Regions from separate parts of the Mesorhizobium sp. M7A.F.Ca.ET.027.02.1.1 genome, predicted to be linked through region 1. Evidence: riboswitches for the same ligand, from Rfam matches in the RefSeq annotation. Region 1 holds a riboswitch; each other region holds the start of a gene.
What was found. Region 1 has a riboswitch for thiamine pyrophosphate ahead of EN749_RS08870 (YkoF family thiamine/hydroxymethylpyrimidine-binding protein). Riboswitches for the same ligand answer to the same signal wherever they lie in the genome.
Positions count from the first base shown of each region.

Region 2: linked by a shared signal. The riboswitch ahead of thiB (thiamine ABC transporter substrate binding subunit) and the one ahead of EN749_RS08870 (YkoF family thiamine/hydroxymethylpyrimidine-binding protein) in region 1 are both predicted to bind thiamine pyrophosphate.
Region 3: linked by a shared signal. The riboswitch ahead of thiC (phosphomethylpyrimidine synthase ThiC) and the one ahead of EN749_RS08870 (YkoF family thiamine/hydroxymethylpyrimidine-binding protein) in region 1 are both predicted to bind thiamine pyrophosphate.

Region 1 covers NZ_RZOL01000052.1:3,143-6,408, reverse strand. Annotated here, with positions in the region: gene EN749_RS08880 (ABC transporter ATP-binding protein) at 1-289, opposite strand, end outside; gene EN749_RS08875 (ABC transporter permease) at 286-1,047, opposite strand; gene EN749_RS08870 (YkoF family thiamine/hydroxymethylpyrimidine-binding protein) at 1,142-1,750, opposite strand; TPP riboswitch at 1,741-1,854, opposite strand; gene EN749_RS08865 (hypothetical protein) at 2,050-2,379, shown strand; gene msrA (peptide-methionine (S)-S-oxide reductase MsrA) at 2,473-2,991, opposite strand; gene EN749_RS08855 (glycosyltransferase family 39 protein) at 3,124-3,266, opposite strand, start outside.
Region 2 covers NZ_RZOL01000047.1:14,983-18,248, forward strand. Annotated here, with positions in the region: gene EN749_RS08260 (ABC-F family ATP-binding cassette domain-containing protein) at 1-776, opposite strand, end outside; gene EN749_RS08265 (thiamine diphosphokinase) at 778-1,422, opposite strand; TPP riboswitch at 1,510-1,624, shown strand; gene thiB (thiamine ABC transporter substrate binding subunit) at 1,668-2,666, shown strand; partial or broken gene EN749_RS38650 (precorrin-3B synthase) at 2,694-2,854, opposite strand; gene thiP (thiamine/thiamine pyrophosphate ABC transporter permease) at 2,907-3,266, shown strand, end outside.
Region 3 covers NZ_RZOL01000011.1:18,620-21,885, reverse strand. Annotated here, with positions in the region: gene thiC (phosphomethylpyrimidine synthase ThiC) at 1-1,744, opposite strand, end outside; TPP riboswitch at 1,848-1,964, opposite strand; gene EN749_RS02815 (hypothetical protein) at 2,086-2,313, opposite strand; gene EN749_RS39540 (hypothetical protein) at 2,976-3,266, opposite strand, start outside.

The DNA.
Region 1 (3,266 bases):
CGAGCCCGAGCGTCGCGTTTTCGAGGATGCGCCGCCACGGCATCAGCGCGTCACGCTGCGGCATGAAGGCGAAATGCCTGCCGTGGTCGTCGAGCGGCGCGCCGTCGAACAACATCTCGCCCTCGCCATGCTCGGCGCCGGTCAGGAGCTGGAAGAGTGTCGATTTGCCGGCGCCCGAGGGTCCAAGGATCGAGACGAATTCACCAGCGCCGACGCTAAGCGAAATATCGGCCAGCACGTCGAGCCCACCGAACGCCTTGCGCACATGCCGCAGCTCGAGCCGGTTCATCGCCAGGCCCCCTTCCCGGCGGTTTCCTTGCCGGCCCGCTCCCAGGGCATCGCGAGGCGCTGCAGCAGTACAGTCGACCCGAACAGGACAAGTGTCAGCGCGGCACTCACTCCGACGGCGGCAAGAACCAGGTCAGGACGGAAATTGTTCTTGGCGTTGAGCATGTAGATGCCCAGCCCCTTCGCGGCCCCCGCATATTCGGCGAAGATCGCGCCGACCACGGCGTAGGTGATGGAGATCCTCAAACCAGCGAAGAAATAGGGCAGCGCCGAAGGCAGCCGTGCCAGCACGAAGATGCGCCAGCGCCCTGCCCCCATGGCGCGCAGCATTTGCCCGATCTCGGCCTCGGTCGACTCATAACCCTCGACCAACGCAACCAGCATCGGAAAGAAGGTAACCAGCGCCACCAGCATGATCTTGGGCGCCAGCCCGAAGCCGAACCAGAGCACCACCAGCGGCGCGATCGCCACCAGCGGCAAGGTCTGGCTGACGATTAAGACAGGAAACATCGCACGCCGCAGCGGCTGGAAGAAGTCGACCAGCATTGACAGCACGAAGGCAGCGCTGAGCGAACAGGCAAAGCCGAGCAGCGTGGCGCCGATGGTCGGAATGGCGTTGTCGGCCAGCGCCTGGCGATTGAGCAGCGCTTGCTCGAAAACGCGCGACGGCGCCGGCAGTGTCGTCGGCCTGATGCCGGAATAGGTGGCATAAAGCTCCCACGCCAGCAGGAGCAAACCGACCGAGATCATGGCCGGCATTGCCTTGACAAGAAGGCTCGCGATCGGGCGCGAAGCGACTGATGATGTGGCCACGGGAGATAACCTTTGACGGCAGCGCGAAAGCGCGGCTGGCTCAGACAGCCGACGGGCTGTTGGCCGAGACCGTGACGTCGAGGGTTACGTGGCCGGCGCCTGGTCCGAAGCGGCAGAAGGCCTCGTCCAGCGCCGAAAAGATCGCACCGGCATCACCGCGCAGTTTCGTGCAGAAATGCTTGGAACGCTCATAGACGCCGGACTGCTTGAGAAAATCGATGCAGCCGTAGATCTCGTCCATGTGGTCGTCGGTGCCCATCACATAGAGCGAGAACTGCGCCGCCGCCGGCTGGCCGGTGGCAGCAGCATTGCGCACCGCCGCGATGGCCGCATCCTTGCGCGGGCCGAGTGGCCCAACAGGCCCGCCAAGTGCATCGGAGCGGCAGATCGGATCATCCGGCTCGCCAGGGCACCCGCGCGAGATGGTGGCCGACAACACGCAATGTTTGCCGCTGCGTGCCGCCGCCACGAAGAGGTCGCGCATGGCGGGAAACAGCACTTCGGGCGGCCCGACCAGCAAGGTCGAGATGTCGTCGGTCTCGATCCTGAGCTTGTCGCGCCAGGGATCGAGCGCACCGAGCGCGCCAAGAATGACACCGACGAAATCGTCGGTCATGGGGTATAGGGAAATCTGTGCGCCTGAAAACATCGCCCGCCTCGCTCCGCTGGTATTACCCAGATCAGCTTCTAGGGTCTGTGGGCTTGCCGCCCCCGTCTCAGCCCCGACCGTACGGAGCACCCCTGTGGATGTGCGCCTTAAAGCATCATTCGAGTTCAAGGGAAAGCCGTTTTTTCAGAGCACTGCGCCAAAAGCATTGCGCCAGTCACGGTGCGCCTGTGCGGAATTTTGTCGGGAACCTTCGCCGCTGCGACCGGTTGTCCCCACAGTCGCAACGCGATCACTTTCGTAGAAAACAAGCGACGACTTCACAGAAATGGAGACAAACCATGTTCATGAAAATCCTCGCAGCTTCGGTTCTCACCATTGGTCTGGCCGCGTCAGCCATGGCGCAAAGCGCCGGCAGCAACAACGCAAATGGAAGCGGCAGCGGCAAATCGGTGACGGTTGAGCCGAACACGCCGGCTTCACCGAATACGGTCGAGCCGGACACTGTCGACCCGGGCACGACCAACAGCACGACTGGCACGGTAGGAGATATGAATTCAAACGCGGATCAGAATTGCCCGGCAAGTCCGCAGGGGGCGCAGGCAGATGCCAACGGCACCTCCCCGGGCACCACCTCGCCGACAGTCAACGACAACAATTGCGGCAAGTAATCTGCACGCGATCGAACCAAAGCCGCGGAGCACAACCTCCGCGGCTTTGTTCTACCACGACGCGGGGATCGGGGCTTGGTACAACCTTGAACTCTACGAAACCGCCGTCTCGCGAACCGGCAGCTTCCAGCCTGGCCTGACGAAGTGGCAGGTGTATCCGTTGGGATATTTCTCCAGATAGTCCTGATGCTCGGGCTCGGCTTCCCAGAACGGACCAACGGGTGCGACTTCGGTGATGACCTTGCCCGGCCACAGGCCCGAGGCATCGACATCGGCGATGGTGTCCTCGGCGACGCGCTTCTGTTCGTCGCTGGTGTAATAGATCGCCGAGCGATAACTCGTCCCGACATCGTTGCCCTGGCGGTTGCGGGTCGTCGGATCGTGGATCTGGAAAAAGCGTTCCAGCAGCGTGCGATAGCTTATGATGGCCGGATCGAAATTGATCTCGATGGCTTCGGCGTGGGTGCCGTGGTTGCGGTAGGTGGCGTTGGGCACGTCGCCGCCGCTGTAGCCGACACGGGTGGAGATGACGCCGGGATAGCGCCGTATCAAATCCTGCATGCCCCAGAAACAGCCGCCGGCAAGGACTGCACGTTCGGTCGAAGTCGCCATGTCACGTCTCCTCAAAAGCAATTCCGGGAAAAGTGTGTGGCGGTTTTCCGTCTGGAATTGCGTGAAAGCAAGTGGTCTCGCCATAAATGGGCATTGTCACCTGCTTCGTCCAGCGGACGCGGTGGATCTACCTCAATTGCTCGGTTGGGCGAGGCTGTCGATCAAACCCAGTAGCTTCATGCCAGGCGGAATGGCGGCAAAGCTGATCGCCACCGGTGGTGCCCTGAGCGACCAGTCGAAAAGAACGGTCTTGACCGGGATGTTTCCCAGCCACG
Region 2 (3,266 bases), on a different contig from region 1:
CGAAAACGCTGGCGCATGGTCTGCAACTCGCCGAGCCGGCGCATGTTTCGCTTGCGCCTCGCCGTCACGCCGTAGCGCAGCCAATGCTCTTCGCGAACGATCTGGCGGCCGAGTTTATGCTGCTCGCGCTCTTCTTCCTCCAGGACCAGGTCGCGCCATTCCTCGAAATGGCCAAAGCCCTTGTCCAGCCTGCGGGTCTGGCCGCGATCGAGCCAGATGGTGGCGCGCGACACACGTTCGAGAAAGCGGCGGTCGTGCGAGATGACGATCAGTGCCGAGGAGGTGCGGATGAGTTCTTCTTCCAGCCATTCGATGACCGAGAGGTCGAGATGGTTGGTCGGCTCATCGAGCAGCAGGATGTCTGGCTCCGGCGCCATGACGCGGGCAAGGGCAGCACGCCTCGCCTCGCCGCCCGACAGGTCGTTCGGACGTTCCTCACCCGACAGTCCGAGATGCTCCATCAGATAGCTGGCGCGGTAGGGATCGTCGGCAGGGCCAAGCCCGGCCTCGACATAGGCGCGGACAGTGGCAAAGCCCTCCATGTCGGGCATCTGCGGCAAATAGCGGACAGTTGCCGAAGGCTGGCGGAACACCTCACCGTCCTGCGGCTCGATCAGGCCGGCGGCGATCTTCAGCAGGGTCGACTTGCCCGACCCGTTGCGGCCGACCAGTGCGATCTTGTCGCCGGCCGAAGCCGTCAAGGCGGCGCCATCGAGCAGCGGCGTGCCGCCGAAGGTCAGTTTTATCCCGTCGAGGTTGAGAAGGGGCGGGGCCATGTCAGCTTTCAGGTAAGGGATAGGGATGAGCGAGCAGCATCGCGCGGCCATGGCCGAGCGCGATTTCGAGGCGGCCCTTGACCTCGTTGGAAATGGTCAGCGACGAACCGAAGGCCACCTTGACGTGGTTCAGCGGCCATTTGGCGCCGGTGACGGTCAACCCGGCAAGCTCGGAAAAGCCGAGCACCGAAAACAGCGTGCCATCGGCATAGTCGAAGCCGGCCGTTCCGCGCAGCAGGGGAATGCCTTCCTGGGCGCCGCTGGTCAGGAGCACATCGGTCCCTGCTTCGGCCAGCCGCAAGGCAAGCGCCAGATGCAGGAAAGCGTGGTCGGCGCGCTTGCCGCCGAAAGCACCGGCGAGCACCAGCCGGGTCGCGCCGCGCTCGAGTGCTGCGGCGATGGCAAGTTCGCCATCGGTCTGGTCCTTTTCCGCCGGGAAGGTCCGGCGCGGCACGGAAGCGAGATCGTCCGGCAGGTTTGCCGGCACGGAATCGAAATCACCCACCCACAGCTCCGGCACGAGGCCCAGCAACTGCGCATGGCCTATGCCGGCGTCGGCGGCGATGACGCGGGAGCCTTCGGCCTGGCGGTCGAGCCGTGGCGTGCGGATGAGATCGCCGCCAAGCAGGATGGTGAATGTGCTCATATCGTGTGGCCCTTACCAGCCCGGCACGGGAAACGGAAGGCGGCAAACTCCCACTTGCGTGGCGGATCGGCCCGGCCTATGTGTCGAAACGCTCTAACGGGGTGCCGGACGCGATCTTCGCGGACCGGCTGAGAGGCAGTCTCGCCAACCCGCTGAACCTGATCCGGTTTGTACCGGCGGAGGGATTAGACGTTTCGGACAGTCCGACGCCTCAATTCCTTTCAATTCGAACGAAGGAGGCGCCGATGCGCACGCTTTTATACGCTCTTGTTTCAGCAACGGTCGTGGCCTTGTCCGGACCGGCCTTGGCCAAGGACAAGCTCACCGTCTACACCTATGAGAGTTTCACCGCCGATTGGGGTCCGGGTCCCGTGGTGAAGAAGGAATTCGAGGCCGAATGCAGCTGCGATGTCGAGTTCGTCTCGGTCGCCGACGGCGTCGCGTTGCTCAACCGCGTCAGATTGGAAGGCGCATCGACCAAGGCCGATATCGTGCTTGGCCTCGACACCAATCTCACCGCCGATGCCAAGGCGTCAGGCTTGTTCGCGCCGCATGGCGGCGTAACTGGTGTCAACGTGCCGGGTGGCTGGAGCGACGATACTTTTGTCCCCTTTGATTACGGCTATTTCGCTGTCGTCTACGACACCGAGAAGCTGAAGAACCCGCCGAAAAGCCTGAAAGAGCTGGTCGAAGGCAGTGCCGACGACAAGATCGTCATCCAGGATCCACGCACCTCGACGCCGGGCCTCGGCCTGCTTCTGTGGGTCAAGTCGGTTTATGGCGACAAGGCGCCGGAGGCCTGGGCCAAGCTCAAGCCGAAGGTGCTGACCGTGACGCCGGGCTGGAGCGAGGCCTATGGGCTGTTCACCAAGGGCGAGGCGCCGATGGTGCTGTCCTACACGACGTCGCCGGCCTATCACATGATCGCCGAGAACACCGGGCGCTACCAGGCGGCCTCCTTCGAGGAGGGCGAGTATCTGCAGATCGAGGTGGCGGGTATCACCACGACGGGAGCCAAGAATCCGCTGGCGGCCAAGTTTATGGCCTTCATGACCGGGCCTAAATTCCAGGATGCCATTCCCGAGACCAACTGGATGTTCCCGGCCGGCAAGACCGACAAGCCGCTCAATCCGGCCTTTGACAAACTGGTCAAGCCGACCAAGACCTTGCTGTTCAGCCCGCAAGAGGTCGCTGCCAATCGCAAGGCCTGGGTCGATGAATGGCTTGCGGTGATGAGCAAATAAGTTTGCTATCGAAGATGAGTGCTCTACGGCGCCCCCCTCTGTCCTGCCGGACATCTCCCCCGCTTGGGGGGAGATTGGCTGCCATCGGCGATTTCGCCAATCGCCAATGCTGCTGGAGTGAGCGAGGCGTCGAAATTGCCAATCTCCCCCCTTGTGGGGGAGATGTCCGGCAGGACAGAGGGGGGCGCGAAGGAACGCAATCCTTTGTAAGTGCCGCGATCCGGAGATTGGTGGTCCGGCGTGCGACGCGCAGCCTCTGATCCCCGCGTCAGCGCCGGCATTGTCGCGCTTGCCGCGATCGCGCTGCTGATCGGCGGCGCGTTTGCCGGCCTGCTTTTCGAGGGCGCCCATGATTTCTCGGGCGCCTGGGCAGCCTTCGATCCCTATCTGCTTCGCGTCATTCGCTTCACGCTCTGGCAAGCGGCGCTCTCGACGCTGCTTTCGGCCATCCCGGCGCTGTTCGTGGCGCGCGCTCTGTCGCGACATCCACGTTTCTTCGGCCGCGCCTTCATCCTGCAGATCTTCGCCGTGCCGTTGGCGCTGCCGGCTATTGTCGCAGCGCTCGGCATTCTGGCGCTTTATGGCCGTGCCGGCTATTTC
Region 3 (3,266 bases), on a different contig from region 1:
TTGCCGCCATGCCTTCCTTCTGAGCCTCGGCACGGATGTCGTGGGAAATGCGCATGGAGCAGAATTTCGGCCCGCACATCGAACAGAAATGTGCCAGCTTGTGCGCCTCCTTGGGCAAGGTCTGGTCGTGGAAGGACCGTGCGGTTTCGGGGTCGAGCGACAGGTTGAACTGGTCCTCCCAGCGGAACTCGAAGCGCGCGCGCGAAAGGGCATCATCCCTGGTTTTCGCTGCCGGATGGCCCTTCGCCAGATCGGCTGCATGGGCGGCTATCTTGTAAGTGATCACCCCAATCTTGACGTCGTTGCGGTCGGGAAGGCCGAGATGCTCTTTCGGCGTGACGTAGCAAAGCATTGCGGTGCCGAACCAGCCTATCATGGCGGCACCTATCCCTGAGGTGATGTGGTCATAGCCCGGCGCGATGTCGGTCGTCAGCGGCCCCAACGTGTAGAACGGCGCCTCACCGCACACTGCGAGCTGCTTGTCCATGTTCTGCCTGATCTTGTGCATGGGGACATGGCCCGGGCCTTCGATCATCACCTGGCAGTCCTTTGCCCAGGCAATCTTGGTGAGTTCTCCAAGTGTTTCCAGTTCGGCGAATTGCGCCGCGTCGTTCGCATCGGCGATTGAACCGGGACGAAGGCCGTCGCCGAGCGAGAAGGAAACGTCATAGGCTCTGGCGATGTCGCAGATCTCCTCGAAATGCTCGTAGAGGAAGCTCTCCCGGTGATGGTGCAGGCACCATTTGGCCATGATCGAGCCGCCGCGCGAGACGATGCCCGTGACCCGGTCGACGGTCAGCGGTATGTAGTGCAGCCGCACGCCGGCGTGGATGGTGAAATAGTCGACGCCTTGCTCGGCCTGCTCGATCAGCGTGTCGCGATAGACCTCCCAGTTGAGGTCCTCGGCGATGCCGCCGACCTTTTCGAGCGCCTGATAGAGCGGCACCGTGCCGATCGGCACCGGTGCATTGCGCACGATCCAGTCGCGGATGTTGTGGATGTTGCGGCCGGTCGACAGGTCCATCACCGTATCGGCGCCCCAGCGGATCGCCCACACCATCTTTTCGACCTCTTCGGCCATCGACGATGTGACAGCCGAGTTACCGATGTTGGCGTTGATCTTCACCAGGAAATTTCGCCCGATGATCATCGGTTCGCTCTCGGGATGATTGATGTTGGCGGGAATGATTGCGCGTCCGCGCGCCACCTCGTCGCGCACGAATTCGGGTGTGACGAAATCTGGGATCGCCGCGCCGAAGGCTTCGCCGTCGCGTTGCAGCTTGCCGCGCATCACCTCGCGGCCGAGATTCTCGCGGATGGCTACGAACTCCATTTCTGGCGTGATGATGCCGGCGCGCGCATAGGCAAGTTGGGTCACCGCCTTGCCCTGCTTGGCCTTGAGCGGCCGATTGCGTATCGGAAATTCCGGTGTCAGGCGCTCGCCGGTGGCGAATCCATTGTCTTCCGGCCGGACGTGGCGGCCGTCATAGGCTTCGACATCGCAACGCGCCGTGACCCATTCGTGGCGAAGCCGGGCAAGGCCTTTTTCGATGCTGGTTTGGACTGATGGATCGGTGTAGGGGCCGGACGGATCGTAGACGGTGACGGGCGGTTCGCCGGCCGTCGGATGGACGGAAATCTCGCGCATCGGCACCCTGATCTGCGGGTAGAGGACGCCGGGCTTGTGGATTTTCCGCGAGGCGGGCAGTGGTCCCGTCGACACGGCGGGGGTGAGGGCATTCATCGTGAGGCTCCTTTGCTCATGCATTGGAGACCCAGTTCTGTGCCGGAAGGATGAAAAGACGCTTCTGTAGACCTGCTGCAGCAGGACCTCGGGCGTAAACTCCCGCAAAGCGCTTGCACCGTCCCTACGCCAGTATGAACTGGATCAGGTTCAACGGGTCACTGCGCCGCGAAAGCCAGCAGTATCTCAGCCCCTTACCGGGACTCCCCTGGTGAATGCCTCAAGTTGAATGGGCCGGTGCTGCTTTGTCAAGCGCCTTCGGGCGCCTTCGGGCGCCTTCGGCCGGTGGCGACGTCCGGCGGCCGGCCGAGCGGAGAGCTCGCGCATGCATCGGGGACAAGTCACGCCCCGTAGACCAGGGCTGGAATGGCCAAAGTCTCATTCGCTTCGTGAAGGATGGAAAAACTGTATCGGCCATGTGCGTCGAGATCGACCGAGTAGCTCAGGCGGTCACGGATGTGGTTATCCTGGTCGAAGGCGACGATTTGCGGCTTCAGCGAGGTGATTTGCACCACGTCCAGGTAGATGGAGTTGCAGATATGATCTGGTCGTCGGGCTGGCAGGTGCAAGCGGCCGCTCTATTCAGGATGCGGCATCGGCGGCGTTCCCGATACCAATGATATCTTGCGGGCAACTTATGCAATCACCGGCTTCGTAAAACCCGACGGCGGCGGCCGTGTCCTGGCGCTGAGGATGTGCCGCTGTTCCAGCAGAGAAATCGCGTGGGCGCGGAGTTTTCGCTCTGCGAGGAAGAGTTGACGCAATCGTTTAGCTTGCTTGCAGTTCGTAGAGACCCGCCTTTGAAAGCAACTAAGCTATTGCATTGATATGTTGGTGCGCGATCGATCGCTACATAGCCGGCCGCCATTATCCGAGTATTGATCCGCCGGTGTTCGTGTTGCCGTATATGGCAATCCCTGCGAGATCGTCGCGGCCGGATCGGCCGCACCCTCTAGTCATAAAAGGGGAAGCGACCGAGAATTCCGCTGCCGAAAACTTCTCTGGCTTGGCTATGCATGCGGTAGATGAGATCGCCGCCTACCGCGACCTGGTCGAGGAAGGCATCGACGCCCAGTTCGGACAGCCTGGTTATCGCAATGCGTTAGCGGCTCAGACTTGCGGTCTCGAGAGCGGCCTTTGGGGGTCACCTCTTTTTTGTTTCAGAGGTTGGAAGACGGCTGCTCGTTACCCAATAGAAATGGCGACTACGGAACGCGATCGATCGCGGCCATCAGGAAACACCTGTCTTCGGCTCAACCTCGACATGGCGTCCGATCGACCGCAGATATACAGCTATCTCGTCCATGAGATGATCGCGTTCGCCGTAGATCTCAGCAATCCTGCGCAGCTGTGGCTCGACGGACCTCCGTTGCGCCGGCGTCAAATCAGCATCGCCAAAGACATATCCCAAGTTGCCAATCGCGCAAATGTTGCAGCCGGCCTCCACAACTGCTTGCACGAATGCCGGAATGTCTTTTTCTTGCATAGTCTTCATGTCGAACCTCTCGTGAATGGCGTGCTT